Flavivirga eckloniae: one gene and its partner. Each later gene encodes a partner of the first gene's protein in a complex. Links are inferred from orthologs where the notes say so. Each region holds a gene or a part of one and is shown in the gene's direction. Other genes may lie near its edges. The genes, in order: scpA and meaB.

Region 1 (16,124 bases):
CGAATTGGTTATCTTCTAAATATCGTTTAGCTCCTCTTTTCTTTATCTTATTTTCCAACTTCAATGCTTCAGACCTATTTGTAACTTCTAAAGTTTTTATCAGCTTCCACGGTGATCCACCTTTTGTTGAAGGAACTAAATCTTTATTATGTCTTTCTATTCTTTTTTTGATATTATTGGTTTGACCTACATAATATCGGGAACGTTTTTGACTATATAATATATATACTACATACTCCATATCTTTATTGAGTGGTCACGCCTCAAGCGTGACGACCTCCGCGTCCCAAACGCGGCGCGATAATAACTCCTTCGGCGTCATCTTTGACCGGGCATAGACCTGCCACGCCTTAGCGTGGTACACCCCGAATCGGTTATCATTTTAGGACTGCAAATATAGTTTTTTTATTCATTTTGCAACTCATAAATATTAAAAATATTTATCCCTTTATACAATTAAAAACATATTCTCAAAAAAACTATAATTTAGCACATCTAAATCATACTATTTACTTGTGTATATTATAAGAAAAAGAATTGTTTTCGTATGTATTATTAGCTTTACCTTCTCTGCCCTAGGACAATCAAAAATTAAAGGAAAAGTTATTGATGGCGACAATAGTATCCCATTATCAAACGTACAAGTAACAAACCTCGACACCAAAAACAAGACAGTTTCTAATTCAAACGGAACTTTTGAAACCAGTGAAGCTGGCACATATTCATTAAAAAAAGAAGGATACCTCGAAAAGATTCTTGAATTAAAAAACGACACGTACCATATTATTCAGTTAAGCATTAACCCTTCCGAATTAAATGAAGTTATTATCAACTCAAATCATATTCCAGAAAAATTAAAAAAGGTAGCAACATCCACAAGTATTATTACCTTAAAAGATATTGAACTTGGCAACGATACTAATATAGCCCCTATTTTAAACAGGACTCCCGGTGTATTCATGCAAAGTGGAGCGCTTAACACCAATCGAATTACAATTCGAGGTATTGGTTCCAGAAACTTGTTTGGAACAGCAAAAATAAGAGCCTATTATAAAGACATCCCTTTAACAACAGGAAGCGGAGAAACTACCATTGAAGATTTTGAGCTACATACCATATCTCGATTCGAAATTATAAAAGGAGCCGCTTCCAGTATTTATGGTGCTGGTCTTGGGGGTACTATTCACCTAACCACAAAGAATGCCTTTACTAATCAATCCAATATAAGCAGCAAACTTTCTGCCGGCTCTTTTGGATTATTAAAAAGCATTATAAATGCAAACCATGGCACTACAACCAATAGTTTTAGAGCCGTTTATAGCAACACCCACAGTGATGGCTACCGCGAAAACAACACATACGATAGGCAAACCATGACTATAAACTCAAACCATTATTTAAGCCCAAAAAACGAACTCTCTTTTTTAGCCAGTTATATAGACTTAAAAGCATTTATACCCAGCTCGATCAACCAAGAAGACTATTTAAACAATCCTAAAACCGCTGCATTTACATGGAAAACAGCTCGTGGGTTCGAAGATTCCAAACGAGGCGTTTTCGGCCTGTCGTGGAATCACCAATACAACAAGAACATAAAACAAATAACGAGTATCTTCTCGTCTTTTTACGATGCCTACGAACCCAGACCTTTCAATATTTTAAAAGAAAACACCTTAGCAATAGGTATTAGAAGTCGAATTTTAGGAAATTCTAAACTTTTAGGAAAACCTTTTAACTGGACACTTGGCGGTGAATTGTTTAGAGATACCTACAAATCTAAAACTTTTGAAAACTTATATCGAGATTTCCCCGATGGTACCGGAAGTGTAGAAGGTAATAGTTTATCTAATTTCAAAGAAAAAAGAAATTATTACAACGCATTTTTTGAAACCATTTACGAACTTTCAGAAAAAACGACCCTAACCATAGGTTTAAATCTAAATCAGACGTCATACCAGTTAAAAGACAGATTCCCTATCACAGAAAATAATCCAGATCAATCCGGGAGTTTTACATTTAAACATATACTATCCCCAAAATTCGGCATATCCTATTTAGTCACAAAAAACATTAATGTTTATTCAAGTATTAGCCATGGCTTCTCTCCTATTACATTAAATGAAGCATTATTACCCGACGGACAAATAAACACAAATCTTAAACCAGAAACCGGATGGAATTACGAAATTGGCACACGAGGCACGATAATAAACGATCGCTTACAATTTAATTTAGCACTTTACCGTTTAGCTATAAAAAATCTTTTGGTTTCCCGTAGAACAGCTCAAGATGAATTTATCGGAATAAATGCCGGAAGCACAGAACATAACGGATTAGAATTAGCGTTAAATTACCAATGGCTTCAAAAAGACATTTTAACAATAAACTCATTTGCTAATTACACCCTAAATCATTTTAAATTCAAAAAATTTATTGATGGTGAAAATGATTTTTCGGGTAACGATTTAACAGGTGTACCTTCAGATGTTTTTAATGCAGGAGTCGATGTTGAATCATCATTTGGAATTTACGGTAACATAAACTTTCAATACGTAAGCGATATGCCTATTACCGATAGTAACGACCTATATTCAGACAATTACAGCTTAACAAACTTAAAAATGGGATATAACACATTTCTTAATAAAAAGCTAAACTTAAATATTTTCTTCGGTATAAATAATATCTTTGATAAAGCTTATGCATCTCAAATTTTAATAAATGCATCTGGTTTTAATGGAAATGCGCCAAGGTATTATTACCCTGGAAACCCTGTAAACTACTATACAGGAATACATATAAATTATACGTTTTAAAGCATCTTTAAACAAAAAAGCCATGAAAAATATCTCATCATTCTTAGCAATAATCCTTATATCATGTATCTCATGTGCCCAGCAAACGGAATCTGAAATAAAAGCTGATCCACCTGCTAATATTGATTATACCAACGAAGTCGTTGTCCCAGATTTAAACATTCCCTGGGGTATGGCTTTTTTACCAGACGGTAGTATGCTTATTACCGAAAAAGCCGGAGAACTCATACACTTTAAAAACGGTGTAAAAACAACCATTGCAGGATTGCCAGACATATACGTACGGGGCCAAGGTGGCTTAATGGATGTTAAACTGCACCCCGACTATCAAAACAACGGCTGGATTTATATCTCATACGGATCATCGGAAGGTGAAGGAGATGGTGGCAACACAGCCATTTTAAGAACCAAATTAAACAACAATACTTTAGTAGAAACGCAATTGCTTTATAAAGCAGGGCCAAATACTAAACGAGGGCAACATTGGGGATCTCGAATTGAATTCGACAACGAAGGGTATATGTATTTTTCTGTAGGAGATCGCGGCAACAGAGATGTAAATCCACAAGATTTAACTAGAGATTGCGGTAAAATATATAGATTAAAAGACGATGGTAGTATTCCAGATGACAACCCTTTTATAAATACAGCTAATGCTAAAACGGCGATTTACAGCTACGGACATAGAAACCCGCAAGGCATGGCAAAAAACCCATTTACTGGAGACATTTGGGTTAACGAACATGGTCCACGAGGAGGAGATGAAATCAACATTATACAAAAAGGAAAAAACTTTGGTTGGCCTGTTATTTCATACGGTATTAATTACGATGGTACCTCCTTTACAGATCTTACCGAAAAAGAAGGCATGGAGCAACCCCTATTCTATTGGGTACCTTCAATAGCTCCAAGTGGTATGACGTTTGTTTCTTCAGACAACTATCCCAACTGGAAAGGAAATGTATTAGTAGGTTCTCTAAAATTTGAATACTTAGAAAGACTTGTACTAGAAAACAACAAAGTAGTGAAACGCGAAAAACTTTTCGAAAACATAGGCCGTGTTAGAAGTGTTATTCAAGCGCCAGATGGCTACATTTATGCAGGAATTGAGGGTCTAGGTATTATAAAAATTGTTCCGAAAAATTAAAACAAATACATGAAATTAATCACCACGAGTTTAATAGCTCTATTCTCTGTAATAATCGTTTCTACAAACCAAAACCACAAACCACAAATAGACCCTTTAAAAGAAAGTATACAAAGAGGTAAAGAGATCTATACAGACTTTTGCGTAACATGCCATTTGCCAGATGGTAAAGGCGTAGAAAAGGTGTATCCCCCATTAGCCAATTCAGACTATCTTAAAAAAAATCGAGAAGCCAGTATTAGAGGTATTAAATACGGCCAAAAAGGGGCTATTGTTGTTAACGGAGAAACTTACGATGGCTACATGGCTCCCTTAGGATTAAGCGACGACGAAGTTGCAGATGTTATGAACTATATTACAAATAGTTGGGGAAACAAAAACGATAAAATAGTTACAGAAAAAGAAGTCTCGAAAGTTAAAAAATAAGCTGATTTTTCATATAAAATAACTTAACATTTAACTAACTTTGTAAAAGACTAACTAGAATAATATCAAGAATGCTTATAATCGGAATTGCAGGCGGTACTGGTTGTGGAAAAACTACTGTTGTAGACCAGATATTAAATGAACTTCCCGAAGGAGAAGTGGGCGTGATTTCACAGGATTCCTATTACAAAGACACCTCACATTTATCTTATGATGAACGTGTGAAAATAAATTTTGATCACCCGCGCTCAATCGATTTCGATCTTTTAGCCAAACATTTAAAAGAGCTCAAAAACAACAAGCCCATACACCAACCTGTGTATTCTTTTGTTAAACATAATAGAACTGGAGATACCATTTTAACCCATCCCAGAAAAGTTATGATCGTTGAAGGTATTTTAATTTTAACAAACCCGGAATTACGGGATATGTTTGATATTAAAATATTTGTACATGCCGACACAGACGAACGTTTAATAAGACGTTTAAAGCGTGATATCTCAGAACGAGGTAGAGATTTAGATGAAGTTTTAGGACGTTACCAAACAACGCTAAAACCTATGCACGATCAATTTATTGAACCCATGAAAGAATATGCAGATATTATAATACCAAATAACAAATACAACACAGTAGCTGTAGATATTGTTAAAACCATAATAAACGATAAACTATAAATGGCATTATTTAAACATAAATTTTTTAAACCCTTTAAAAATTGGTTTACCCTAATTTTAGTCTCTTTTATAGTTTGGATGCTGTTTTTCGATGATAATTCATGGATATTACACCACGAATTAAACACAGATATTGAAGCCTTAGAAAACGAAAAAGAATATTATAAAAAAGAAATAGAAAAGGATAACAAAGCCATAAAAAAACTACGTACAGAAGATGGCTTAGAAAAATTTGCGCGTGAAGAATACTATATGAAACGCGATAATGAAGAAATCTATATTATTGAATACGAAGACAGTTTAAAAGCTAAGAAAAATGAGTAATAAGTTGTTTAATGAATTCGATTCTGTTTCAGCCAAACAATGGAAACAAAAAATACAGTTCGATTTAAAAGGAGCCGATTATAACGATACCCTTGTTTGGAAAACCAATGAAGATATATCTGTAAAACCATTTTACCATGCAGATGATCTTAAAGAACATGCTAAAGTTTCAAATACAGAAACCACCACATGGAAAATATGCCAATCTATTTTTGTAGCCGATGTTAAAAGATCTAACGAAAAAGCCATAGACGCTATAAAAAAAGGAGCAGAAAGCATTAAATTTATTATTCCTTCGGAAGACATTTCAATTAACGATTTATTACAAAACATTAATCCAGAATCAACACCGCTTTATTTTGAATTACAATTCCTTTCCAAAGCATACGTAAAACAATTAACAGCCAGCTCCAATACTGGAATCTATATCCATACAGATATTATTGGAAATTTGGCAAAAAGCGGAAACTGGCACCATAATTTAAACGACGATTTTTCTAAGTTTGAAGCCATAACAACCCATACAAAACAAGCTGCGATTAATGCCTCCCTGTACCAAAATGCAGGGGCAAATATCGTTCAACAACTGGCATACGCATTGGCACACGCTAACGAATACTTAAATCATTTCGAAAACAACAAAGACATTCTACCCATATTAGAAGTAACCTTTAATGTATCGGTTGGAACAAACTACTTTTTCGAAATTGCAAAACTACGTGCCTTACGAATGCTTTGGGATACATTAGCAAAAGCATATCAAGCAAATCCAAATTGCTATATTCTGGCAACCCCAACAAAACGAAACAAAACATTATACGATTATAACACCAATACACTCCGCACCACTACCGAATGCATGAGTGCTATTCTCGGAGGCGCTAACAGCATCAATAATTTACCTTACGATGCCATCTACCATAAAGACAATGCTTTTGGAGAACGTATAGCCAGAAACCAATTATTAGTTTTAAAACACGAAAGTTATTTCGATGTTGTAAACAACCCCTCAGATGGTGCTTATTATATAGAATCACTAACAAATCAATTAACTGAAAAGGCTTTAGATTTGTTTAAAAACATTGAAAAAAACGGTGGCTTTTTAAAACAGTTGAAAGATGGCACCATTCAACGAAAAATAAAAGAAAGCGCTACAAAAGAAGATCAACAATTTGATGCAGGAGAAAACATTTTATTGGGTACTAACAAACATCCAAATGCAGAAGACAAAATGAAACACGAGTTAGAACTCTATCCTTTTGTAAAAACAAACCAAAGAAAAACATTGATCGAACCCATAATTGAAAAACGATTAGCAGAAAAAATAGAACAAGAACGACTAAAAACTGAATCTTAAAATGACCAAAAATTTTAACTTTATTACGCTTTTTTTATTAGTACTTACTTTATTAAACTGTAAAAACGAAAACAAATTTTCGGAATACAAATATGCCGATTATAATATCGTATTAACATGCGACGATTTTAATTCTAAGCTGTATCATGAAGCATTATATTCTTTTGAAAACGATATTTTAAAATTCTACAGCAAAACAAACAAAAATATATCTCAAACCCAAGCCTACAGCCAATTTGTAAGAACGACTGTTTATGGAAGAACAAAATTCGAAGATATTGTCTCCGCACATACCCTTAAAGTATTCGAAGCATTAAAAAGCGAAAATATCTTATGGAATGTCAATAACGTTAAAAGTCATTTAAATTATAACAGCCCTATAGTAAGTTGTATAGCAAGTAAAATACAAGATGCTGCTTTAAAAACAACTTTCAACTCACTTGTATCAACCAATAGTATGAGTCCGAAACTGTTTGGAGCCCCTCTAATGAGCAAATACAGATCAGCTATAAAAGATAAATATCTGGCAACTTACATTGCGTTAGATTTGTTTTATGCAAAACTTTTTGATGTCGATTTTTCTAAAGTTAACCTAAACAAACCTGAGTCGAAAGTAGATTTTAATAAGAAACCCCAATAGTTTTGAGAAAGGATCTTCAACATATCGAAATAAATAGCGAGCAAAAAAAATCGAACTCCGAAACATTAGATTTTTTTTCAACCGCCGAAGGCATCAAAGTTAAATCATCTTACACAAAAGATGATATTAAAGATTTGGAACACCTCGGATTTGTTGCAGGAATAGCACCAAACCTAAGGGGACCATACAGCACAATGTATGTTAGAAGACCCTGGACTATTAGGCAATACGCTGGCTTTAGTACAGCAGAAGAGAGCAATGCTTTTTACAGGCGTAATCTAGCAGCTGGACAAAAAGGACTTTCTGTTGCATTCGACCTGCCAACCCACAGAGGTTACGATAGTGACCATGAACGTGTAGTTGGCGATGTAGGAAAAGCTGGTGTTGCTATTGATTCGGTTGAAGACATGAAAATTCTCTTCGACCAAATCCCGCTAGACAAAATGTCGGTTTCTATGACCATGAATGGTGCTGTATTACCCATTATGGCATTTTATATTGTTGCTGCCGAAGAACAAGGTGTAAAACCAGAACAACTAGCCGGTACTATTCAAAACGATATTTTAAAGGAGTTTATGGTACGTAATACGTACATATATCCACCTACACCTTCAATGAAAATTATTTCGGATATTTTTGATTACACCAGTAAAAACATGCCTAAATTCAACAGCATTAGCATATCAGGATACCATATGCAAGAAGCTGGTGCCACTTGCGATATAGAATTAGCTTATACTCTGGCAGACGGTCTTGAATATATAAGAAAAGGACTTGCTGCCGGCATGGATATCGATACCTTTGCGCCTCGCCTATCTTTCTTTTGGGCTATAGGTATGAATCACTTTATGGAGATTGCCAAAATGCGCGCAGCACGTATGCTTTGGGCTAAACTGGTGAAACAATTTAATCCGAAAAACCCTAAATCCTTGGCATTACGTACCCATTGCCAAACCAGCGGTTGGAGTTTAACAGAACAAGACCCATTTAACAATATAGCCAGAACAACTATAGAAGCAGCAGCCGCAGCTTTTGGAGGCACACAAAGTTTGCATACCAATGCGTTAGACGAAGCCATCGCTTTACCAACCGATTTTTCTGCACGTATAGCCAGAAATACACAAATATATCTACAAGAAGAAACAAAAATTACCAAAACTGTCGATCCTTGGGCCGGAAGCTATTATGTAGAAAAATTAACCCATGATATTGCCCAGAAAGCATGGGCTTTAATTGAAGAAGTTGAAGACTTAGGAGGAATGACAAAAGCTATCGAAGCCGGTATTCCCAAAATACGAATTGAAGAAGCAGCCGCTAAAAAACAAGCTCGTATTGATTCCGGACAGGATATTATTGTTGGGGTTAATAAATACAGACTCGAAGAAGAAGATATTATTTCTACGCTCGAAGTCGACAACCAAACTGTAAGAAACCAGCAAATAGAGCGGTTAGATCAAATAAGAGCCAATAGAGACCCTGAAAAAGTCAACAAAGCACTTTCAAAGTTAACCGAAGCAGCAAAATTTTCCTTAAATTCGGAAGATGCCGAATTTCAAGCAGGCAAAAACTTGTTAGCTTTAGCGGTAGAAGCTGCCCGAGAGCGAGCTACCCTTGGAGAGATTAGTGATGCCTTAGAAGCTGTATTTGGACGATATAAAGCGCAAATAAAATCATTTTCTGGAGTGTATAGTAAAGAAATTAAAAACGACGAATCCTTTAAAAAAGCACAGCAATTAGCCGATATCTTTGCAGAACAGGACGGTAGAAGACCCCGTATTATGATAGCTAAAATGGGACAAGACGGTCACGACCGTGGTGCTAAAGTAGTAGCCACAGGCTATGCAGATGTTGGTTTCGATGTAGATATTGGCCCATTATTTCAAACACCTCAGGAAGCCGCCAAACAAGCCGTTGAAAACGACGTGCATGTTTTAGGAGTTTCTTCATTGGCTGCCGGACATAAAACCCTTGTTCCGCAAGTTATTAACGCATTAAAAGCTTATGGTCGCGACGACATTATGGTAATCGTAGGTGGTGTTATACCAAAACAAGATTACCAATACCTATTCGATGCTGGTGCCATAGCCGTATTTGGTCCAGGTACCAAAATTAGCGATGCTGCGATTAAGATTTTACAGATTCTTATCGATTAAAAGTGTTTTTTTGTGTCAAAAAACTCTCATTTGGCATAAAATATCAGTAAATTCTGTTAATTATCCCCAAAAATAATTTACTTTTACTATTCCCTAACTATCACTACTTATGAACAAAATCATAGCAATCGCTAATCAAAAAGGCGGAGTTGGCAAAACCACTACGTCTATTAATCTGGCCGATGCTCTGGGTATACTTGACAAAAAAGTGCTGTTAATAGACTTAGACCCTCAAGCAAATGCTACGTCGGGGGTTGGTCTTGTTCCTTCCGATATTAAATACAGTAGTTTAAGTTTTTTTACGAATACATTTAAAGTTGAAAATAATATTGTAAGACCAGATTCGGCACATTTCGATTTTATCCCCTCAAACATACGTTTGGCATCCATAGAAATAAATAGATCTAAAAACGTGGATTTATTTATGCTAAAAACCGCACTAAGTAAAGTCATAAAAGATTATCACTATATCATTATTGACTGCTCCCCTTCATTCGGGCTACTAACACTAAACGCATTAACGGCATGTCATTCCGTAATCATACCTGTACAATGCGAATTTTATGCCCTAGAAGGTTTAAGCAAACTATTAATAACCATTAAAAGTATCAAGAAGTCATCTAACCCAGACATCGATATCGAAGGCTTATTAATTACGATGTACGATTCAAGAACAAGTATATCCAATCAACTAAGAAAAGAACTCATTAAACATTTCGAATCTATGGTTTTCAATACCGTTATACAACGAAATGTAAAACTAAGAGAAGCGCCTAGTTACGGACTAAGTATTATAAAATATAATCCCGAGAGTGTTGGTACTGAAAACTATTTAAATCTGGGGTCAGAATTAATCAGTAGAAGTCAGAAAACGGAAACAGATTCAGAACCCGAAAAAGATTTATCAAAAATACTAACACATGATACAGAAGATGTTGACTTTATCATTAAAGGGCATACAAATGCCAATAGCGAAAAAAAGGATGAAGATTATGGCCATCTACTTGGTTTAAAAAGAGATGAGATAAATAACGTATTAGGTTTTTCGTATAATGACGTCCATTCAAATGTATGGATGTATAGAACTAGTTCGTCATTCAGTATCATAAAAAAGAACTATTTATATTTGTATTTTGAAAACGAAAAAGTTGCAAATTACAAGCTCACAACCTTTAAAATGAATACTACGCAATAGTTGTTATTAAAAATAATTTAAAATCGTTTTTTATCTCAAAAATCACTACCTTTCGCTCATATTTTCTTTAATATAAGCTTATAAAAATATCACAAAACCAAATCATTTCATGGGTAAAATTATAGCAATTGCTAATCAAAAAGGAGGTGTTGGTAAAACAACAACATCAATAAACTTAGCAGCCGCACTTGGCGTTCTGGAAAAAAAAATATTACTTATTGACGCCGATCCTCAAGCGAACGCAACTTCAGGAATCGGAATTGACATAGAATCTATAGAAATAGGAACCTACCAGCTTTTAGAACACTCAAATATAGCTAAGGATACTATTATGAAAACCGAATCGCCCAACTTGGATTTAATCCCTGCTCATATAGATTTAGTTGCCATTGAAATAGAACTTGTCGATAAAGAGTCGCGTGAGTATATGTTAAAAAAGGCTTTAAAGGATATTAAAGACGATTACGATTATATTTTAATCGATTGTGCCCCATCTTTAGGCTTACTAACATTAAATGCTTTAACAGCTGCAGATGCGGTTGTAATACCAATACAATGTGAGTACTTTGCACTAGAAGGTTTAGGAAAACTATTGAACACTATAAAAAGTGTCCAAAAAATTCATAATCCGGGATTAGACATCGAAGGGTTACTACTTACCATGTACGATGCCCGATTAAGATTATCTAATCAAGTTGTTGAAGAAGTTCAAAAACACTTTAACAACATGGTATTTAAAACCATTATTCAACGTAATGTACGCTTGAGCGAAGCACCAAGTTATGGCGAAAGTATAATTAATTATGATGCCTCTAGTAAAGGTGCAAACAATTACTTAAGTTTGGCCAAAGAAATTATCAATAAAAACACCTAGATTAATATGGCTAAGGCAACAAAAAAACAAGCTTTAGGAAGAGGATTATCCGCACTATTACAAGACCCTGACAACGATATACAGTCGGTACAGGATAAAAATGCCGATAAAGTTATTGGGAATATTGTTGAATTAGAAATTGATTCCATAGAGGTTAACCCCTTTCAACCACGTACAAATTTTAGCGAAGAATCGTTACGTGAATTAGCATCATCTATTAAAGAATTAGGTATTATTCAACCTATAACTGTTAGGAAGTTAGAATTTAACACCTATCAATTAGTTTCTGGAGAACGTCGATATAGAGCGTCGAAATTAATCGGTTTAAAAACTATTCCTGCATATATAAGAATTGCTAACGATCAGGAATCACTAGAAATGGCCTTGGTTGAAAATATTCAACGTCAAGATCTAGACCCTATTGAAATTGCCTTATCATACCAACGTTTAATTGACGAAATACAATTAACACAAGAACAAATGAGTGAGCGTGTTGGAAAAAAACGCTCTACAATTGCTAATTACTTACGTTTACTAAAACTAGACCCGATCATCCAAACCGGGATGCGAGATGGTTTTATTTCTATGGGACATGGACGTGCCATTATTAATATAGAAGACACTACCATTCAGCTAGATATTTACAAAAAAATACTGGCAAATAAGCTATCTGTTAGAGAAACAGAAAGTTTGGTTCGAAACTATAATGATACCCAAGAAGTAGAAGTATCACCCAAAAAAGAAACTGTTGACGAAACTCCTAAATTCATAAAAAAAGGAATTACTACATTTTCTGAATACTTTGGGCATAAAATTGACGTTAAAGTTTCTAAAAATGGGAAAGGAAAAATTACCATTCCATTCCATTCAGAAGAAGACTTTAATCGTATTAAAAAATTAGTTGAGGGTGCCAAATAAATCTCTAATAGTTAGTGCCATTGCCTTTTTATTTTGTTTTTCAACCATAGCTCAAGAAAAAGAAAAAAAAAGAAAACAGCTTCCAAAAGAAGTTGTTATAGATTCCATCATAGAAGTTAAAGATCCTATTAACCCTTTATCTCCAGCCAAAGCAGCATTTTATTCTGCTGTGCTACCTGGACTCGGACAGGCTTACAATAAAAAATATTGGAAAATCCCACTAGTTTATGGCGCTATTGGAACTGGAATTTATTTTTATGTAACAAATGACAGAGAGTATAACAGATATAGGGATGCTTACAAAAGGAGATTAGCTGGTTTTGAAGACGATGAGTTTTTTTTCTCTGCTGATGGTACTACTCGATTAACATCACCTAGAGTAACTACAGAAAGCTTAGAACGAGGACAAAAATTTTATAGAAAAAATAAAGAAGTTGCACTTTTGGTAACCATTGGGCTTTATGCTTTAAATATAATTGATGCCAATGTCGATGCCCATTTGTTGCAATATAATGTAGACGATAAACTATCGCTGGCACCGCATTATAAGTTTAACGAATTTGATGCCACCAGCAATCTTGGATTAACTTTAAATTTTAAATTTTAAATGAATATAGCATTACTAGGGTACGGAAAAATGGGGAAAACCATTGAGCAGATTGCTATTAAAAGAGGACATAATATTGTATTAACTATAGACAAGGGTGATAATGATTACGATATCACAAAAGCTGATGTAGCTATAGATTTTAGTATTCCAACTGTAGCTTTTAACAATATTTCTAACTGCATAAATAATCAGGTTCCAGTTGTTTCTGGTACTACAGGTTGGTTGGATAAATATGATGAGGCTGTAGCTTTATGTAAAGACAAAAAGGGAGCTTTTATTTATACCTCTAATTTTAGTTTAGGAGTTAACATCTTTTTCGAGCTTAATAAAACACTTGCCAAAATGATGAGTACGCTTAAACAATACAATGTTAGTATGGAAGAAATTCATCATACACAAAAACTTGATGCGCCAAGTGGTACTGCAATTTCTTTAGCAAACGATATTATTTCTAAACATGCCGGTTACGACAACTGGAAGTTAGATGAAAGTGGCGAAACTACAATCCCTATTGTTGCAAAACGTATTGAAGATGTTCCCGGTACGCACACAGTAAATTACGAAAGCGAAGTAGATACTATTAATATAGAGCATATAGCCCATACAAGACAAGGCTTTGCTTTAGGTGCAGTGATTGCTGCCGAATGGATAGCTGGAAAAACAGGTGTATTTACAATGAACGATGTGTTAAATATTGGTTAAAGCTTAATGGTTTTGTAACCATATTTATGAGTTTAGCTACTAACAAAAAATTAAAATTTTAAGATTATGACGCTTTCGCAATGGTTTATATTCATATTGATTATTCAAATAATTCATGGCTTAGGTACGTGGAAACTTTATACAAAAGCCGGCAGACAAGCATGGGAAGCTTTTGTACCTGTTTATAACGGCATAGTTTTAATGAAAATCATAAACCGATCTTGGTGGTGGGTTATCCTATTATTTTTACCAATAGTAAACCTAATTATGTTTCCTGTTGTTTGGGTAGAAACCGCTAGAAGCTTTGGCAAAAATTCGCATTTAGACACTTTTTTAGCTGTAGTTACGCTAGGGTTTTACAATTACTATCTAAATTATGCAACAGATGTTAGCTATGTTGAGAACAGAAGCCTACAACCAAAAACATCTGGAGGCGATTGGGTAAGCTCTATTTTATTCGCTATAGTTGCAGCCACAATAGTGCACACGTATTTTATACAACCCTTTACCATACCTTCATCGTCATTAGAAAAATCGTTACTAGTTGGCGATTTCCTTTTTGTAAGTAAATTTCATTATGGAGCTAGAATACCTATGACGACTGTTGGAGCACCTATGGTACACGATACTATTCCTAAATTAGGAACAAAGTCATATCTGTTTAATGATAATTTTGAAGAAAGGAAAACCTCTTGGGTAAACAAACTGCAACTACCTTATTTAAGGTTACCTGGTTTTGAAAAAATAGACCGAAATGAAATTGTCGTTTTTAACCAACCTGCGGATACATTACTGGATATGAATGATTTTCATCCAGACAGAAACTATTATAAGCCTATTGATAAAAAAACCAACCTGGTAAAGCGATGCGTTGGAGTTGCAGGTGATTCGCTCGAAGTTCGAAATGGCTATGTGTACATAAACGGAAAACAAAATGTACTACCAGATAGAGCCCATTTACAATTTAGTTATCACGTACAACCAAAAACAAATCAATTTAGCCCGAAATATCTTAAAGATCGTTATGATATAACAGATGGTTTTGGGATTATGCCAAACACGAATAATACTTATTATTTTTCGGCCATTTCAGATGAAGCCTTAGCAAAGTTTAAGAATCATCCAAATGTTGCCGGTATTACACCAAACAAAAGAGAAAAAGGCGTAAGAGATCCTAACATTTTTCCACATGATCCTAATTACAAATGGAATGTTGATTTTTTCGGACCTCTATATATACCAGAAGAGGGAAAAACGATTGATATAAACTTAGAAGTATTACCATTATACAAGCGTGTTATTACAGAGTATGAGGGCAATGATTTACGAGTAGAAGGAAATCAAATTTTTATTAACGGAGAAGTTGCAAGTACTTATACCTTTAAGCAAAATTATTATTGGATGATGGGAGATAACCGCCATAACTCTATCGATGCACGTGCTTGGGGCTTTGTGCCTTTCGATCATGTTGTTGGTAAACCTGTATTCATCTGGATGAGTTGGGATGGTTTAAAGAATCCACGTTTGGAACGTTTCTTTACTACAGTAAGTGGTAGCGGTAAGGCAACTTCTTATTTCATTCCATTTCTTGTTTTACTATTCGGATGGATTGGATTTAACAAATGGAGAAAGCACAAGAAAGCTAAGGCCTAAATTCCTGCGGCTTGTGCTGAACTTGTTTCAGTAAGGCAGGAATCTGTCTGTTACAATAAATTTATGAGATCCCTGCCTTCGCAGGGATTGTAATATGAACATAATCATACATCCAACATACTTCCCTAACATAGCGCATTTTGTCTCCATGGTAAATGCTAAGGAAATCGTGTTTGAAACTGACGATAATTTTTTAAAACAGACATACAGAAACCGTACTTACATATATGGTGCTAATGGTAAACTTGCCTTAAACATACCAGTTATCCATTCTCAAAAAAACCGTCAGAAGTATCGCGACGTAAAGATTTTTAATGAAGAAAAATGGCAAAGCCTCCATTGGAAATCATTACTTTCCGCATACAGAACATCACCTTTTTTTGAATATTACGAGGATGAACTTCTACCATTGTTTAATACAAAAGCGGATTATATTCTAGACTTCAACTTTAAATGTCTCGAGGCCATATATAACTGCTTACAATTGGAATTGAATACTACAAAATCTGAAGTGTATGAAAAAACAGTAGAAGACAAAACCGACTTCAGACACTTGGTAAATGCAAAAAAAGAATCACCTCAGCGTTTTGACAACTATACACAAGTATTTGGTAGCAAACACGGTTTTATAC
Region 2 (15,997 bases), 790 kb from region 1 along the record:
TTGGGCTTACTGCGGAAAGAACAACCATATACAACCGAATTAATAAACGGGTAGATATCATGATGCAAGAAGGTTTATTAGATGAAGTTAAAAACTTAGAGTCTTTTAAAAATCTTAACGCCTTAAACACGGTAGGTTACAAGGAATTATTTAATTATTTAAATGATGAATGGACACTTGATTTTGCTGTTTCTGAAATAAAAAAGAACACGCGGCGTTTCGCAAAACGACAGTTAACCTGGTTTAAAAAGAACGAGGAAACCATGTGGTTTGATTTTACAACACCAGTAGAAGAAATTATTAGCGATATAAACAAAAGTATTAGTTTTAATAATGATAATTCCTGAAGACGCTTTAAATAATCCCGTTTGGTTCTCATTAACCGATTGCCATTTTAATCAGGCTATCGATTACGGTGACGTGAAATTTTTTCATCCCGATTACGGACCATTTGGAGCTTTTATAAATAATGCAGATACTAGCGCTGCTATAGAAGAATACGCGAAATTAATCGATGAATTTTTTATAGTTGGCGACAAGCCCAAAATGCCTCCGCATTTTGACGCTCCTATTGAGTATATAGGTTTACAAATGATTATATATAATCCTATAAACTATCCTATTATGGAGGCTATTGTAGAACTAACAGAGTCTCATTACAACGACTTAATTGGTTTAGTAAAACTGGTATATCCCGAATATTTTAAGTCGAAAACCAATAAACTAGGTCGGTATTACGGTATATATAAAAATGAAAAGCTAGTTGCGGTAACTGGAGAGCGTATGCAAACCAATAATTTTACTGAAATTAGTGCGGTAATAACACATCCCGAACACACAGGTAAAGGGTATGCAAAACAACTTATTACACATACTGCCGACGAAATATTTAAAAAAGGGAAAACTCCGTTTTTACATGTAGATCAAACCAACCTTGGTCCAATACAGTTATATAAAAAACTAGGATTTATTACAAGAAGAAAATTTAGTTTCTGGAAAATACATCGTAAAAAACAATGAAGATTATGGTAATACAATACTTGTATTAATGCATAGTCACTTTACTATATTTGGCATTTATAACAATGCTCTTTCCACTAGCTAAACTGCCTGCAGAGAAATTAGAAGTATTATTACTAATTTGTTTTTTGGGGTAACTTACGTGCGAACGGTTTCCTTTATACTGAAAATTATAATCTACCTTAGGCAGTTTAATAACAGCATTACTATTTTGAATTATAATATTTAGATTAGAAAACGTATCTCCTATATCTAAAATTTTCAAATCGCCAATATTACCATCTATAATGGCACTTCCCGACAAATGCTGTATTGTAGTATTGGATGAATTAGAGTTTAAAACCAGATGTTTTACATGATCCAATGCAACATGATCCGTATAACGAAGGTTTAATTCCCCTAAATTCCAATACACTACACTAACTGGCGAATACGAAGCATTAATGGAAGTTCCACTTCCATTAATGCTATGTGCTGTAAACTTTGTATGCGATAGCTCTGCTTTTAAATCATCAACATTAGCAGCAAATTCAATTTCACCATGTCTAACATTAACCTTTAGCTTCGCTTTTTTGGGCATTTTAATTTTAATAGTCTTTTTAACCTTGGATTTAGATTCTTTATTAACCAATCTTTCCACTAAAACTCTCCTATTGTTCGCTAATGCCTCTCGTTTTTCAGCATGTCTTTTTCTTTCTTCAATATGCTTTTTTCTTTCTTCAATATGTTTTTTTCTTGCTTCAATATGATTTTTTCTTTCTTCAATATGCTTTTTTCTTTCTTTAATATGTTTTTTTCTTGCTTCAATATGATTTTTCCTTGCTTCAATATGTCTTTGGCGTTCCTCTATACGTCTCTGGAGTGCCTTTTCGCGCCCTTGTTGCCTTCTTTCTATTTGTTCTGATTTAGCTTCAATACGTTCGGCTTGTCTTTCCATTCTTTCTGCAAAACGTTCAGCCCATTCTTCCATTTGTTCCCCATACGTTTCTTCCCATTTCCCATCATATTTCTTGGCCCATGCCTCTATTTGCTTACTATACTTCTCACCCCATTCTTTTCCAAATTCTAGTCCCCATGCTTCCATTTTTTTCGCATAGTCTTTACCATATTGCGATTCGAATTTTTGAGTGTATTCTTCTAAATACTTTTCGCCATCTTTCTTATAAGCATTATAATCGAAGTGAATACTATTAACATCTTCCGGTAATTCAGGAAGCGGAGGCAATTCGGGAAGAGGTGGCAATTCTGGAAGCTCCGGCAATTCTGGAAGTTCCGGAAGTTCTGGCACTTCAACATTTATATCAAAGTTTAAATGTTCAAGTTCAGGAATATCTGCCAACTCAAACTTTAATTCTTCCAATAGCGCATGTACAGCCTCATCATCACCATGCCCAACACTATAAACCCAAGTATTAGTCCCTGACCCCTTTGCTTTTATCTCCACTTGTTTATTCGATGCATCAACATCAACATTCCAAAGCTCTAAAGCATTTTCCAAGGCTTCTTTACTTAAACCATCACCTTCAATATATGCCTCAATTTCGATAACATCTTTATTCCATGTATCAATCACCACATTACAATGACTCGTGTTTAAATCGATTGTAACGTCCTTATCTACCTTAATAGATTGGGATACTTTAGTCAACTTTTGCTGTGCCACCAAACCTCCTGTAATAAGAAAGCTTAAAGCAAAAAGTTTGATCTTTATAATTAACTTGTTCATTTTTTGATTTTTTAGATTGACGACTCTACTTCTTCAGTAATATTATCAGAAGTATTTAATTCTTTTAATTGTGCTCTTAAGCGATACAAAAGATTTAAACGAAACTTTAAATTGTCAATTAATGCATTTACTGTTAACTCGCTAGGTCCAGACTCGGTTAATTCTTCCGATAGGCGTTTATACTCCTTATCAAGTTCATCCAATTGCTGTAAATACCCATCAAAAAGATCTTTGGTTTCCGAAGTGTATTCTATTTTAGATAATTCTAAATTAATACTTGCCAAATAATAATCTTCAACTTTTTTAAGTCCTGGCGAAACATCTCCAAGGGTTTTTGTTTCATCAATATTGGCCTTTACCACCTCTATAGGTTTATCTGGCTCGGGTTGAAAATATTTAAAAGCACCAAAACTCAAACCTATAAGCAATACAACACTTGCAGCCATATACATCCAATTAAACTTGGGTTTGCTCGCTACCGGCATGGCCTCATCTAACTTTTCAAGAAATCGTTGTTGATGGTTTTTAGGCATTTTTTCATGCGTCACTTTATCATTTTTAAATAACTCTCTAATATCTTGTGCCATCTTTTGTAAGTGTTAACAGTTCTTGTAGTTTACTTTTACCTCTGGATAATTGTGTGCGTGATGCGACTTCTGAAATATTCAAAATCTCCGAAATTTCCTGATGATCGTATCCTTCAATTAAATAAAGCATCACAACATATTGATACTTATCCGGTAATTCATTAATTGCTTTTTTTACATCGTTTAATGTAATTGCATCATCTACCAACCATTCGTCGTTTTGTGTAGTATCGACCACTTTTAGGTGCACCTCATCTAACTCAACAAGTTGTTGTTTTTTAGATTTTAATAGGTCTATACTTTTATTAACAACAATACGTTTTAACCAAGCCCCAAAAGTAACTTCGGCCTTAAATTGATGTAATTTGGCAAAAGCCTTAATAAAAGCTTCTTGCACAACATCTTCGGCTTCAGCAGTATCCTTTAAAAATCGTTTGGCAACAATATACATCCCATCGCAGTACTGGTTGTATAACTGCAATTGTGCCTTGCGATTGTTTTGTTTACATTGTTCAATAATGTCAACTTGAAACATGCTAATTTTACTTTTGGTTTTAAGTTAGTTCGTTTAAAAGACGATAAAAAAAATGCAGTGTTGCAAAAAAATATTTTTTTTTATTATTTGGGTTTATTTAAAATCTTAAAAATGGTTAAAAAAAACCTCCTTTTTTAATAATCATTACTTTTTAAAGTATATTTATATCCGAAAAAAACCTCTCGTATGAACACTTTCTTAAAACGTATATTGTTTTTTCTATCTATAGTAGCACTAGGTCTATTTTTATATTCGTTTTTTGTTGAAAATATTTTTGCACAACGTTTAAGTCCTAAAGATATAGTAGAATTTAAACTTAATGATTTAAAATTAGAGGTATTTTATAACAGACCTTCCAAAAAAAACAGAGCGATTTTTGGAGCTTTAGTGCCTTTTGATCAGGTATGGCGTACAGGTGCAAACGAAGCTACTACGTTTAAAACCAATCAACCTCTTGAAATACAAGGTAAGTTGTTACCTATGGGTAAATATACGCTTTGGACGGTTCCTAAGGATACAACATGGACAGTCATGTTTAACTCTAAACAATATACATGGGGTGTTGATTCTGACATGAAACCTATGTGGAATCCTGATTTTGATGTTTTAAATATTGAAATCCCAGTTCAGAAATTAACTTCTACGGTTGAGCAATTTACTATTGCTTTCGATAATTCTACCGACAATTTGTTTTTAACCATGGCATGGGATGATGTAAAAGTTGCTGTGCCGCTTAAGTAAGTTTTCTTTTTTTAGTTTTCAGTAAACAGTGTTCAGTGGCAGTACTCAGTAACTGTGAACAGTATTTCTTTGCGTCTTTGCGCCTCTGCGAGGAAAATAACAAACTAAATAAAAATAGAGTGCAAAGCATTTAACATTGAATAAACAGTATTTATTTTTAAGTAAACTTATTTATTTCTGAGTAAACAATATTCAATTAACAATATTCATCACTAGCAAACAGTAAACCTTCGCGACTTTGCGCCTCATCAAAATATTTCACAAATAAACAATAAATAAATAGTACTCAGTGTTTGTAATTGAAGGTAGTAATCCCGTAACTTTATCAAATAAAATAGTAATTTAGACAAACATTTGTTTACTCGTGGCCAAGGAGAAAAAATCTGCACTTAAAGAAAAAAAAGGAAGTTCGGTTTCGGAAATTACCAATCTATCCAGTATAGAGTCTATTAAAGAGAAGCGCAGATCTAAAATTAATACAGATACTTTAGTTTCATCTATTTTAAATAAAGACATTACAGCCTTAAGTAGAGCCATTACTTTGGTTGAAAGCAAAAACCCAGCGCATTTAGAAAAAGCGAACACTATAATAAAAGCATGTTTACCCCATGCAAACAAATCTATTCGTATTGGTATTACAGGGGTTCCCGGAGTTGGAAAAAGTACCTTTATTGAAACCTTTGGCAAGCACCTTACTGCTAAGGGTAAACGTATTGCTGTTCTAGCTATAGACCCTAGCAGCTCGCTTACAAAAGGGAGTATTTTAGGTGATAAAACCAGAATGGAAGATTTAGTAAAAGATGATAATGCTTTTATACGTCCGTCTGCTTCTGGAGATTCTTTAGGTGGCGTAGCCAGAAAAACTAGGGAAACCATAATTTTATGTGAAGCCGCAGGGTTTGATGTTATTATTATTGAAACTGTTGGGGTTGGTCAAAGTGAGACCACAGTGCATAGCATGGTGGATTTCTTTTTGCTATTGAAACTAGCTGGTGCTGGAGACGAATTACAAGGTATTAAACGAGGCATTATAGAAATGGCCGATGCTATTGCCATTAATAAAGCAGATGGCGATAATTTAAAACATGCCAAACTCGCTAAAATAGAATTTAACAGAGCGCTTCACCTCTACCCAGAAAAAACTTCTAACTGGCAACCTAAAGTAATGGTTTGTAGTGCGCTTAAAAATGAAGGTATTCATGCTATCTGGGAATTGATTTTAGAGTATGTAACCATGACTTCTAAAAACAATTATTTTAATGAGAAGCGCCATGAGCAGAACAAATTTTGGCTTATCCAAACCATAGAGGAGCAATTAAAATCTGACTTTTTTAATCGTTCGGACATCAAAAAAGAACTGGAAAATCAATTGTATCTTATTGAAACCAATCAAACAACACCGTTTGCTGCTGCCGATTATTTATTGGGACTAAAAACTAAATAATCTGTCTTTTATAAAAAAACGAGGCTGAATTCTCTAAGTTAAAAACCCTAGGAATTCAGCCTCGCTTAAGCGATTAACCAAAGCTATTGGCCCTCTAGCACCAATAACATATGTACGAACAAATGGTTAATCTTATTATTTAACAATCTTTGTTGTTACGGCTACTTTTGATGGTTCAAATAAATCATCACTATCATTATCGTTATACATTCTGGTGTAAAAAACAGCAGTTGTTTTATAGGTTTCTTCCGGAAAATATTGAAATACGCGCACATTTATACTGGCACTTTCTCCAGGTAATAATCCGCCACTTGGAAGCTCTCTGTCCACAGTAATTACATTTGTTGGAGGGGTTGTAACCGGGCTTATATCTTCATAAGTTGTCGCTTTTTGAAAATTGATTATTTGATTCCCTACATTGATCCATTTTGTTACACCTGTAAAATATCCAGGGCTTCCTTCTGTTGCGTCTGGCGTTGTAACTGATGGCATTTCTATCTTAACTGGATTAACAACATCTACTATAACTTTGATTAATTGTACCTTTTCATTGTCTTTATCTTTAATTGCCAGAAAAAATGGCTTGGGGTATTTAAAATCGAAACTAGGGTTGCCATCAGGATATTTCTCATTCATATCTCCCGACGATAGCGAGGAGTCTTGGCTATAATACAAATTAGACCCTTCGTAAGTAATGGTTGGAACTAATTTGGTGAAATCGGTTCCTACTGGAACTATAAGATATACTTTTTCGTAACTTGGGTTAACGTCTGCTCTTCTGGAAATTGTAATATCGTTAGGTATGACACCCTTATTTTTACTTTCTTCAAATGTAAAGCTTGTTAGTTTTAAAGTCTCCAGAACAGGTGGCTGCTCCTTAATAACGCTAACATTGTAATGTAATAAGGCTTCTTTATCTCCCCCTACTTCACTAATTGTAAATACGTGTGTTTTATTGCCTTCAAAAGACAACGCAATATTATTAGGTGACATACTAAACTTACTCAGGTTTAGCTCTTCTGAAGTGATAGATATGTGCACTTCATCTAAAGAAGTTGTACTTGGTACAGTTATTTTAATATTCCCATAAGCTACTTCCTCATTATCTACAATTTCAGGGTGTTCCAGTTCCATCCCTGTCCGTTTTATAAATGTTAATCGAAAATCTTTAAGTTTAGCCTCTTCTATATTGAGAGATGTGTTAATGTTTTCGTCGCTAGAATCGCAACTCATTATAAAAAGCGTAGAAAACAATATAGCTCCTATACTAAGCAATTTAATAGTTCTTCTCATTTATTTTTAAATTGAACATGAAATACAAACCTATTAAACGATGGTTCTATTAAGAAATTAATATGGTGAACCGTATGATTCAATATGGTGAATGTATTCAAATTACGGGTGAGTAAAATTTGCTTTAGTTATTTTTATGCCATATTGAACTTAATGGTGTAACATGCGCCCGGATTGGAAATAATATCCACGGTACCTTTAATTTGTTTTGTGAGCCCCTGTATGAGCTGCATCCCTAAAGACTGGCTATTCTCTACTTTAAAGTCTTCCGGAAAACCAACACCAGTATCTTGTATAGTAAGCACACATTCATTTTCATTTTTTGAAGCTTTAATACTAATATATCCGCTGGAGTTGTCCTGGAAAGCATATTTAATACTATTAGCAATTATTTCATTAACAATTAAACCGCAAGGCACTAATCGATCCATGCTAAGATCGATATCGTCTATTGTTGTCGTTATTTTTATGTTCTGTTTCGGTAGATCGTAACTCGTATTAAAATAGGTTAATAAATTATCAAGATAGGATTCTAAATTTATTAACGATAAATCACTGGATTTATACAACTTTTCATGTATAATGGACATGGCTTGTATTTTATCTTGAATCTCCTGCAATATTTCAACTGAGCTTTTATGACTCCCAAACTTATGTTGAAGTCTTAATAAACTTGATACAATCTGTAAATTGTTTTTAACCCTATGATGTACTTCTTTTAATAGTATTTCGCGATCTTTTAAAGTTTGAGATATCACTTTATTTTTTTCTGCCAGAGTCTTATTGTTCGTTTGTTTATTTTTATAAGCATAAAATAGTGTTACTAGAATTATTATCAATGCCACAACCCCTATTATTAATATGGTTTGTGCTCTACGCTGGTTTTGATTCTCTAACGACTTAATTCTGTTTTCATTAGTTAGCAACAAAATTTCCTTTTCTTTACTTTCTAAATCGAATTTTGCCTGAACTTCTTTTAGTTGTTTATCCTTTTCTTTGGTAAACAATGCATTTTCTGCTTCGTTATATTTTAATAGATACTCGTAACTTTTCTTGTAATCTTTTTTTCGATGTGTATATTTATGTAGCGCCTCATAAACTTTGGATAATTGAGGTGAGGCATTTGTTTTTAAAGCTTGAGTAAGTGCTTGATTATAATTCGATTCTACAGATTGGGTATCTCCAAGCTTTTCATAGATTTCTGCTAGTGTGAGGTATGTTCCTATATTGTTTTCTGTATATCCCGTTTTTAAGCGTATTTGCAATGCTTCATTAGAGTACTTTAATGCATCTTTATACTTTTTCTCTTCTAAACTTATTCGAGACAGGTTACTTAAACCAGATATGAGGATTCTATGGTAGTTAGATTTTTCTGCTATTTCAACAGATTTATTTATAAAGCTTTTTGCTTTTTCAAAGTCCTTTTGCCTCATATACAATTCGGCAACAGCTCCCAGAATATGTGATCTAAACTGATAATTTTCGTTTTTTTCTGAAAGTTTTAATGCTTTGTTATAATACAACAGGCCGTTCTCATTATCTCCTAATCTACAAGAGTATAAAGAGCCTATGTTACCCGTTAGCATGGTAATTAACTTTCCCTCTTTATGCTTTTCGTAAATTTTAAGTGCTTTTAGGTCATAATCCAGTGCCTTATCGAAATTCCCCATTTTTACATGAGTTACCCCAATATTTTGATAACATTTACCAATACCTAACTCATAATCCAGTTCTTCGGATACTTCCAATGCTTTTTCATAATAAAATAGTGCCTTTAGGTGTTCAGATACATCATTATGTAAAAACCCTAGTTTTAAATAAAATGTGCCTCTTTCCTTACTATTTTCTTCCTTAGCAATTTCTAAGCCTTGCTTGGCATAGTCTATAGCTTTTTCTACATTAGTGTTACTATACTTTTTTACTAATTGTAGATATATTTCAATTTTATCTTTCTTTGGGGCATCGATTAATTTCTGCTCTAAACTATCAACCTGACCAACCACCGAAACATAAAAAAACAAAAAAAAGAGATAAACAAATCTCTTTAAAAGGGGCATTACTTTTTTCATATTATAAAATATCTAATCGTTCTAATAATTGACTTTTATAGGCTTTACTTATTGGAATTTTATGTTCTTCAATAAAAACAAATCTATTTTCTATTTTATCGATTTTATTTAAAGCCACCATATAGGACCTATGAATTCTTAAGAATTTATCTTGCGGCACTTTTTCATATAGTTCTTTTAAAAACATATTTGCCAGAATCTTTTTTTCCTTAGTAACAATTTGGGTATAATTATCCATCGCTTCAGCCCATAAAATGTCATCTACTTTTACTCTTATAAGTAATGATTTGTCCTTAACAAATATGGTTTCGGATAATTTATTACTGGTTTTCGTTTCTTTAGGCGCCTTATTTTCCTGATGCTTTTGTAACGCTATTTGAATTGTAAAAGACAGTTCCTTTATATTAAATGGTTTTAGTAAAAACCCAAAAGGTCTAGATTGTAGGGCTTCTTTAAACGTATTATCATCGCCATAGGCCGTTAAAAAAACAATTGGGGTTTTATATTTATCGTAGATATCTGTAGCTGTTACGATGCCATTTTTTTCTCCGGAGATATTAATATCCATAACAACTGCATCTGGTGTAGTTTCTTCTACATATCCTATTGCTTCATTATAATTACTGGCTATACCTACAACAACATATCCTAATTTTTCTAAACTAATTTTAATGTCTAACGCAATAGAAAATTCATCTTCAACAATAAGTACTTTTTTATTACCAACTACCATAAATACATTTTAGATTTGAGGAAACTATTCAAATAGTAAACCTCAAAACTATAAAAAAATGCTAATATTGTCTTGAGTAAGAAAAACCTGATTGTAAAAAAGTAAATTAATATTTAAACTTAAGGATAAATACTAATTTACTTTTTCACTATAGCATATATTTATAAAAAGAGGTTAATCTTTAAATAAAGTTAACCCCCAAATTAACAATTTTTAGATTTATCTAGTCTTATATTTTTAAAAACATAACTATCAATTGCTTATAATCGTTGCTTTAACATTCAATGTTACTGGCGTAAATATATCTTCTATCGGGTTTAAATCATCTTCTATATCATTAATAACTGCCCGATTCACGTCGTATTTTGGAGTAAATACAATACCTGTATCGTAATCTCCTGTGTTAACATTTGCATCATCGGCCGTAACAGTAACTATTACATCTCCTTCTTCTCCAGGCATAATTAAAACATCCAAACTTGTTGGAGTTGTTATTTTTCGCAACGTGGCACTAAATATATTTCCTTTTTTATCGGTTGTATTATCTACAAATTCTGAAGCATCCAGGCGATCCCATACGGGATGGTTTCCATTATTTACCCATTTATACTTAATGTTTTTAACAGTTCCTTTTGCTATATCCGGTGTTGTTACCGAACTTTCCTTAAATGAGATCGGGCTCTCTACATCTACGATAACACGATAAAGTTTACTCAACCCAGAACTTTTAAGCAATAGGGTTAATTCATTATTATCAGTAAAATTTAATTTATTATAATCACTCTTAAAATTAATTTTAAGGTCTGTTGTTGGATATGTTTTATAAGCATCACCTCCTTGCTTGTATTCTAACGATTCGCCTTCAAAATTTATAGTTGGAATAAGCGCTGTTAAATCTGTCCCCACAGGAACAAAAACATAAATAGCATTCGAGTTGTTAACTTTATATTCAACTATTTTAGTTGCTTCTATATCTGAAGACAATAAGTTATTTTTACTTTTTTCAAATTTAAAGCCTGTAATATTAAACTCTACTTTCTCTTTTATTACAGAGACTGCATAGTGAATACTTTTACTAGCATCTTCTTTAGATGTAATAGTGTAATTAACGGAGTTGCCATTTTCAAAAGATTGTACTGATTCAACTGCCGGGGATATTTCAAATTTAGATTTATCAAAATTAACAGAAGCCAAACTTAAATTAAGATTAGCTACAGTTGCAGGAACGGTAATAACAATTTTACCTGGTGTTTTTTCTTTCTCATCAACAATTTCTGGCTGAGTTAAATCTATATCTGTATACGCAACTTCAGACAATTTAAAATCATCTAAGAATGCAGTCTTTAAATCTACTTTTGTTGCTTCGGCATCTGTTTCTGGATTTTCACTATCATCAGAACTACAACCTATAAGTAAGGTAATTAGCAATAAGGCACTTATTTTAAATACGTTGTTCATTTTTTTTGGGATATATATAAGAGAGCAAAAGTATACCTTTTAAAATTCAAACAAAAAAAATATGGTGAATACTCTGTTTTTCATGGTGAATGATCCTAAAAAAAGGGTGAATGGATTTTAAAGCGTTGTAAAATACTATGTTTTAATATTTTATATGCTTTGTATGAATTTCGTTAATATTTTTAAAACGATAAATTATAAAAAGAAATCTCGATATTAAAGTAAATAACCTGAGTTCGATTCAACAACATATCTACATGTTAGGTTGAGCCTTTCAACTGCGTGCTCAAGATAACAAGCAACAATATTAAATGAGCTTATTTTAAATCGAACTCAGGCTAAATAAGATTATTTTTTAATAAACCTAAGTATGGTTACTTGATCTCCTTTTCTTATTTTAACAAAGTATAAACCTGGTACCAACTCTCTTACTTCAAAATCCAAACAAGCCTTAGAATTTTTACTTACTATTGGTGTAATTGGAATGACAATTCCATTGGCATCTAAAATAGTTATCTGCCCATCCTTATCAGCTACTTGACAATCTGGCATGCTCAAATGAAGAATCTTGTCTGCAGGATTAGGAAACACTATAGGCATTTCATCTTCTTCCGATCCAGTTCCTTTAACAACTTCGCTCAATTTTTGAACGAATATATCACCAGAACCTTTCGCCTTTAAATCAAAAGAGCCTATTTCTGGATTAAAGTCTACCGTATCTCCAAAAAAACCGGTTGTGTATATGTTATTTCCATCTAAGGCAATTGAATATGAAAAATCATCTCTTTTACCTCCAACACTTGAAACCCATACAAAATTACCATTAGTATCTAACTTTTGAATAAAGGTATCGCCATCATACAGATCTCCCTGCGCTCCTCCTTTTGTTGTTAAACTAACAGTTGCAGATCCCGGATCGAAATCTTGTGTTCCTAAAAAGTATCCTGTTCTGTAAATATTTCCATTATCGTCAATTTTCATGGAAACATCTGGGGTTACATCTGAAGCTTTAGCCCAAATAAGGTTTCCGTCTTCATCCAGTTTTTGAATAAACATGGTTTGTAACCAAAAGTGAGGGTTATTAGCTTTGGCAGTTAAAAACACTTGCTTAGGTCCTAAATCAAAATCTATCGTTCCTTCAAATCCACCAGTAGTGTAAACATATCCATTAGCATCTAAACCAATTGAAGCTCCAACTTCAAAGCCTGGTCCTCCATAACTTTTTACCCAGATTAAATCTGCATTGGCATCTAATTTCTGAATAAATGCATCTGGAAGAGGCCCCGGGGCATTTGGCGTTGATACTGGAGACAAAATGGTTTCTCCTGCTCCCGGATCGAAATCTACAGTGCCACTATAATATCCTGTTCTGTAAATATCTCCATTAGCACTTATAGCAATGGCCCCTTCAGGTGTAAACCCGAAATCTTTTGCCCAGATAAGGTTTCCTTTTGTGTCTAATTTTTGCATGAAAAAAGAGAGTCTAGCCGTTGTTGTTAAAATAGCTTCTCCTGCTCCCAGATCAAAATCTACACTTCCAACATATTCGCCAGTAGTGTATACATAACCTGCTGAATCTAGAGCAAGGTTATTTCCGCCATCTTTTCCGGTTCCTCCTATACCTTTAGCCCATAGCAAGTCGCCATCAGAATTCATTTTTAGAACAAAAATATCTTCTTCTCCTTGCGAAGATAAAAGCGTTTGTCCTGTTCCCGGATCAAAATCCATTGTACCACGAAATGATCCCGTAATGTATAGATTATCTGAGTTGTCTATTACCATTGAAGCGGCAAGATCTTCTTCTGTTCCTCCAATATGTTTAGCCCAGATCAGGCTTCCGTTAGAGTCCATTTTTTGAATAAGGATATCTCTATCGCCATTCGATTCTAATTGCGGAATATTAGGTTGATCAAATTCCAATATACCTTTAAAATATCCAATAGCATAAACATTGCCATTGTTATCTACTACGACTTCTTCTCCTTCATCATGCGTAGCAGATCCAATTCTGTTGGCCCATTCAAAATTCTGGGAAAATGTATTTGTGGTAAATAATAAAAGTAAGAACACTTTTAAAATTGTTGTTGTTTTTTTAATCATTGTATTTGAGGGGTATTTGTATTTTATAATAAATAGGTTATTAATATTTGATTTGATTTATTAGGAATGCATTTTTTAAATCACATTCCGTTTCTCTGTTGATTGATGGGTAGCTAAAAGCCTCTTTTTATTTGGTTTACATCATATTTCTATTATTTAGATTGCATTAATTTTCATTTCCTGTAGAAGCCAATAAAGTATGCCACAAGATTATCGTTCGTATTTTGTTTGATTAAGGAGTGATATGATTTGTAGTCTACAAAGAATTAGCTGTTAGTACAGGAATTTCTATTGATAGACTTAATAAACATGCTTGTTTTGATAATAGATTTATCTGCCATTTCTTTTCTTTTAAAATTATCGCCTTATTGGGTGGTAATAAAATTAATATGGTCAGTGATTCATTTTAACTGGTGAACGATCAAAATGACATGGTGAATAAATCTAAAGCATTGTTTGAAGGTTTGGAGATTAAAAACTATGGCTTTAGACAGTGGTAATTTGTTGAAATTGGACTATTAAGACGTTATAAATCGTTTAAGAAGGTACTGACCTAATTTATAAAACAGAAATCCGGAAATTGCACCAAAGGTTAATCCACATACAATATCCAAGGGGTAATGCACGCCTACATAAATCCTGCTGTATGCTACTACGGCACTCCAAAAAAGTAAAATAAAAATAAGGTTCTTATAGTGTTGTTTTAACATTAAACCTGCAAAAACAGCTGCCGCCATAGAGTTAGATGAATGCCCGGAAAAGAACCCGTATTTTCCACAACGTACTGCAATAAAGCGCATTTGATCTATTAAGTCTGCTTCTCCGCAAGGTCTAGGGCGTTGAAAGCCTCGTTTAAATACATTAGTAATTTGGTCTGTAAACGTTATCATTAACGCTACAACCACGACAAACACTAGCAATGATTTTAATCCAAACTTTTTATAAAGCAAAAACAGTAACAGGGCATATAATGGTATAAACGTAAGCTTATTTGTTATTATTAACCATAAATTATCCCAAGGTTCGGCGCCTAAATTATTTAAAAACAAAAATAATTCTGTGTCGTGTTTTAAAAGCTGGTCGATCATTTATACTGTTTTACAAAATTAATCTTGGTACTTAGCTACTTCGTTATCATAAAACTCGGTTGCCAATTTTATGGCATTTTCTGTTTCTGCCTCTAGCTCTTTTTGGTCTTCGGCATCAAAATCCTCAAACCACTCTACCTCATCGTCTTCAAGATTAATAATAAACCTAGGGAATTCTGTATGAATTACAAAAATAGCGTTCGGGAATTCTGTATTATCGCCAAGTATAAATTTTGGAAGTGTCATCTGTCTTAGTTATACGTTTTAAGTACTTAAAGTTTGTTAGTCAATATATATTGAGTTGAAAATCACTGAAAACTCTTTTTTGATTCTATACAATTCTTATAGAATAAAACCATTAATCATTTCCATGTGACAATCATTTTTTTCTGGTGTTAAATTTATAATTTCTATTTCAAATTTAGTTGTTCAGTTTCTAACTTTTCTGCAAACCCTACATTTATTAGTTATTAACTTTGCTTATAACTTTAAGTACTAAGTACTTTAGCTCACTTTAGGCGCTTCAAGTATTAATCAACTTTTTTGTCAGATAATCGAATCGAATATACAACAAAATAGCTGCTGTAGTTAGCCCCGCTAATAAACCTAGCCAAATACCAAAACTACCATAAGCATCCGCTTTTCCAAAAAACCAGCTTATTGGAAATCCAACCAACCAATAGGATACAAATGTAATAATGGTTGGTATTTTTACGTCTTGTAATCCGCGTAACGCACCTAAAACCAAAACTTGAATGCTGTCACTTATTTGAAATATAGCGGCAGCTATTAACAACTTAGAGGCAATGCTTACCACTTCGGTATTATCGATTAAATTCTTTGCATCATCATAATCTACATATAGCTTAGGTAACTGGTTATGAAATATAAAAAACAGTAAAGCAAACCCAAAGGCGAGCAATGTTCCCATTAAAAATAAAGAAAACGCAATGCGGCGCAATTCAAAATAAGCCTTTAATCCTTTTTGGTTTCCAACACGAATCATAGACGCGACGCTTAATCCCATGGCTACCATAAATGTCATAGACGATAAATTAAGGGCAATCTGGTTTGCTGCTTGCGGATTTTTACCCAATAAACCGCTTAACCATATGGCTGCTGTAAAAATGGCTACTTCAAAAAACATCTGCATCGCACTTGGTGCCCCTAGGTTGATTATTTTATTAAGCATCAGTTTATCTA

The links.
Region 2: the proteins of scpA (region 1) and meaB are in contact, whole or in part, in a crystal structure (PDB 8DPB), measured with the Methylorubrum extorquens proteins. The link is inferred for Flavivirga eckloniae from one-to-one orthologs. Residues at the interface, in SOR27001.1 of Methylorubrum extorquens: Glu577, Glu578, Asn579, Asp580, Gly581, Arg582, Arg583, Arg585, His596, Ala604, Ser605, Ala608, Asp609, Gly611, Phe612, Asp613, Val614, Asp615, Ile616, Gly617, Pro618, Leu619, Glu625, Arg628, Gln629, Val631, Glu632, Asn633, Asp634, Glu661; in SOR26638.1 of Methylorubrum extorquens: Arg20, Ala21, Ala24, Arg25, Thr28, Ser32, Arg33, Arg34, His37, Thr98, Gly99, Gly100, Ser101, Ile102, Leu103, Lys106, Thr107, Ala110, Ala113, Ile114, Asp115, Arg116, Ala118, Phe119, Ile120, Arg121, Pro122, Pro124.

What each region holds. Positions count from the first base shown.
Region 1 is NZ_CP025791.1:1,506,143-1,522,266, forward strand. The notes cover bases 7,065-9,964. They hold scpA (methylmalonyl-CoA mutase), read left to right. Parts: upstream 7,065-7,389; coding sequence 7,390-9,540; downstream 9,541-9,964. Other genes in these bases: C1H87_RS06315 (hypothetical protein), read left to right, coding at 7,065-7,387. Also shown: C1H87_RS06280 (GIY-YIG nuclease family protein), read right to left, coding at 1-241; C1H87_RS06285 (TonB-dependent receptor), read left to right, coding at 516-2,816; C1H87_RS06290 (PQQ-dependent sugar dehydrogenase), read left to right, coding at 2,839-3,963; C1H87_RS06295 (c-type cytochrome), read left to right, coding at 3,973-4,389; udk (uridine kinase), read left to right, coding at 4,461-5,066; C1H87_RS06305 (FtsB family cell division protein), read left to right, coding at 5,067-5,390; C1H87_RS06310 (methylmalonyl-CoA mutase subunit beta), read left to right, coding at 5,383-6,747; more of C1H87_RS06315, read left to right, coding at 6,749-7,064; C1H87_RS06330 (ParA family protein), read left to right, coding at 10,845-11,609; C1H87_RS06335 (ParB/RepB/Spo0J family partition protein), read left to right, coding at 11,616-12,527; C1H87_RS06340 (DUF5683 domain-containing protein), read left to right, coding at 12,517-13,134; dapB (4-hydroxy-tetrahydrodipicolinate reductase), read left to right, coding at 13,135-13,839; lepB (signal peptidase I), read left to right, coding at 13,906-15,492; C1H87_RS06355 (WbqC family protein), read left to right, coding at 15,587-16,124. UniProt on the Escherichia coli protein: Catalyzes the interconversion of succinyl-CoA and methylmalonyl-CoA. Could be part of a pathway that converts succinate to propionate.
Region 2 is NZ_CP025791.1:721,483-737,479, forward strand. Bases 4,241-7,013 are described here. They hold meaB (methylmalonyl Co-A mutase-associated GTPase MeaB), read left to right. Parts: upstream 4,241-4,973; coding sequence 4,974-6,053; downstream 6,054-7,013. Other genes in these bases: C1H87_RS03040 (DUF2911 domain-containing protein), read left to right, coding at 4,241-4,609; C1H87_RS03050 (hypothetical protein), read right to left, coding at 6,189-7,013. Outside these bases: tRNA (adenosine(37)-N6)-dimethylallyltransferase MiaA, read left to right, coding at 1-347; C1H87_RS03020 (GNAT family N-acetyltransferase), read left to right, coding at 334-1,020; C1H87_RS03025 (hypothetical protein), read right to left, coding at 1,046-2,746; C1H87_RS03030 (hypothetical protein), read right to left, coding at 2,758-3,333; C1H87_RS03035 (RNA polymerase sigma factor), read right to left, coding at 3,317-3,868; more of C1H87_RS03040, read left to right, coding at 4,055-4,240; more of C1H87_RS03050, read right to left, coding at 7,014-7,346; C1H87_RS03055 (tetratricopeptide repeat-containing sensor histidine kinase), read right to left, coding at 7,481-9,415; C1H87_RS03060 (LytR/AlgR family response regulator transcription factor), read right to left, coding at 9,417-10,148; C1H87_RS03065 (hypothetical protein), read right to left, coding at 10,401-11,606; C1H87_RS03070 (T9SS type A sorting domain-containing protein), read right to left, coding at 11,955-13,706; C1H87_RS03075 (phosphatase PAP2 family protein), read right to left, coding at 14,225-14,794; C1H87_RS03080 (hypothetical protein), read right to left, coding at 14,813-15,040; C1H87_RS03085 (MATE family efflux transporter), read right to left, coding at 15,318-15,997. UniProt on the Escherichia coli protein: Binds and hydrolyzes GTP. Likely functions as a G-protein chaperone that assists AdoCbl cofactor delivery to the methylmalonyl-CoA mutase (MCM) ScpA and reactivation of the enzyme during catalysis.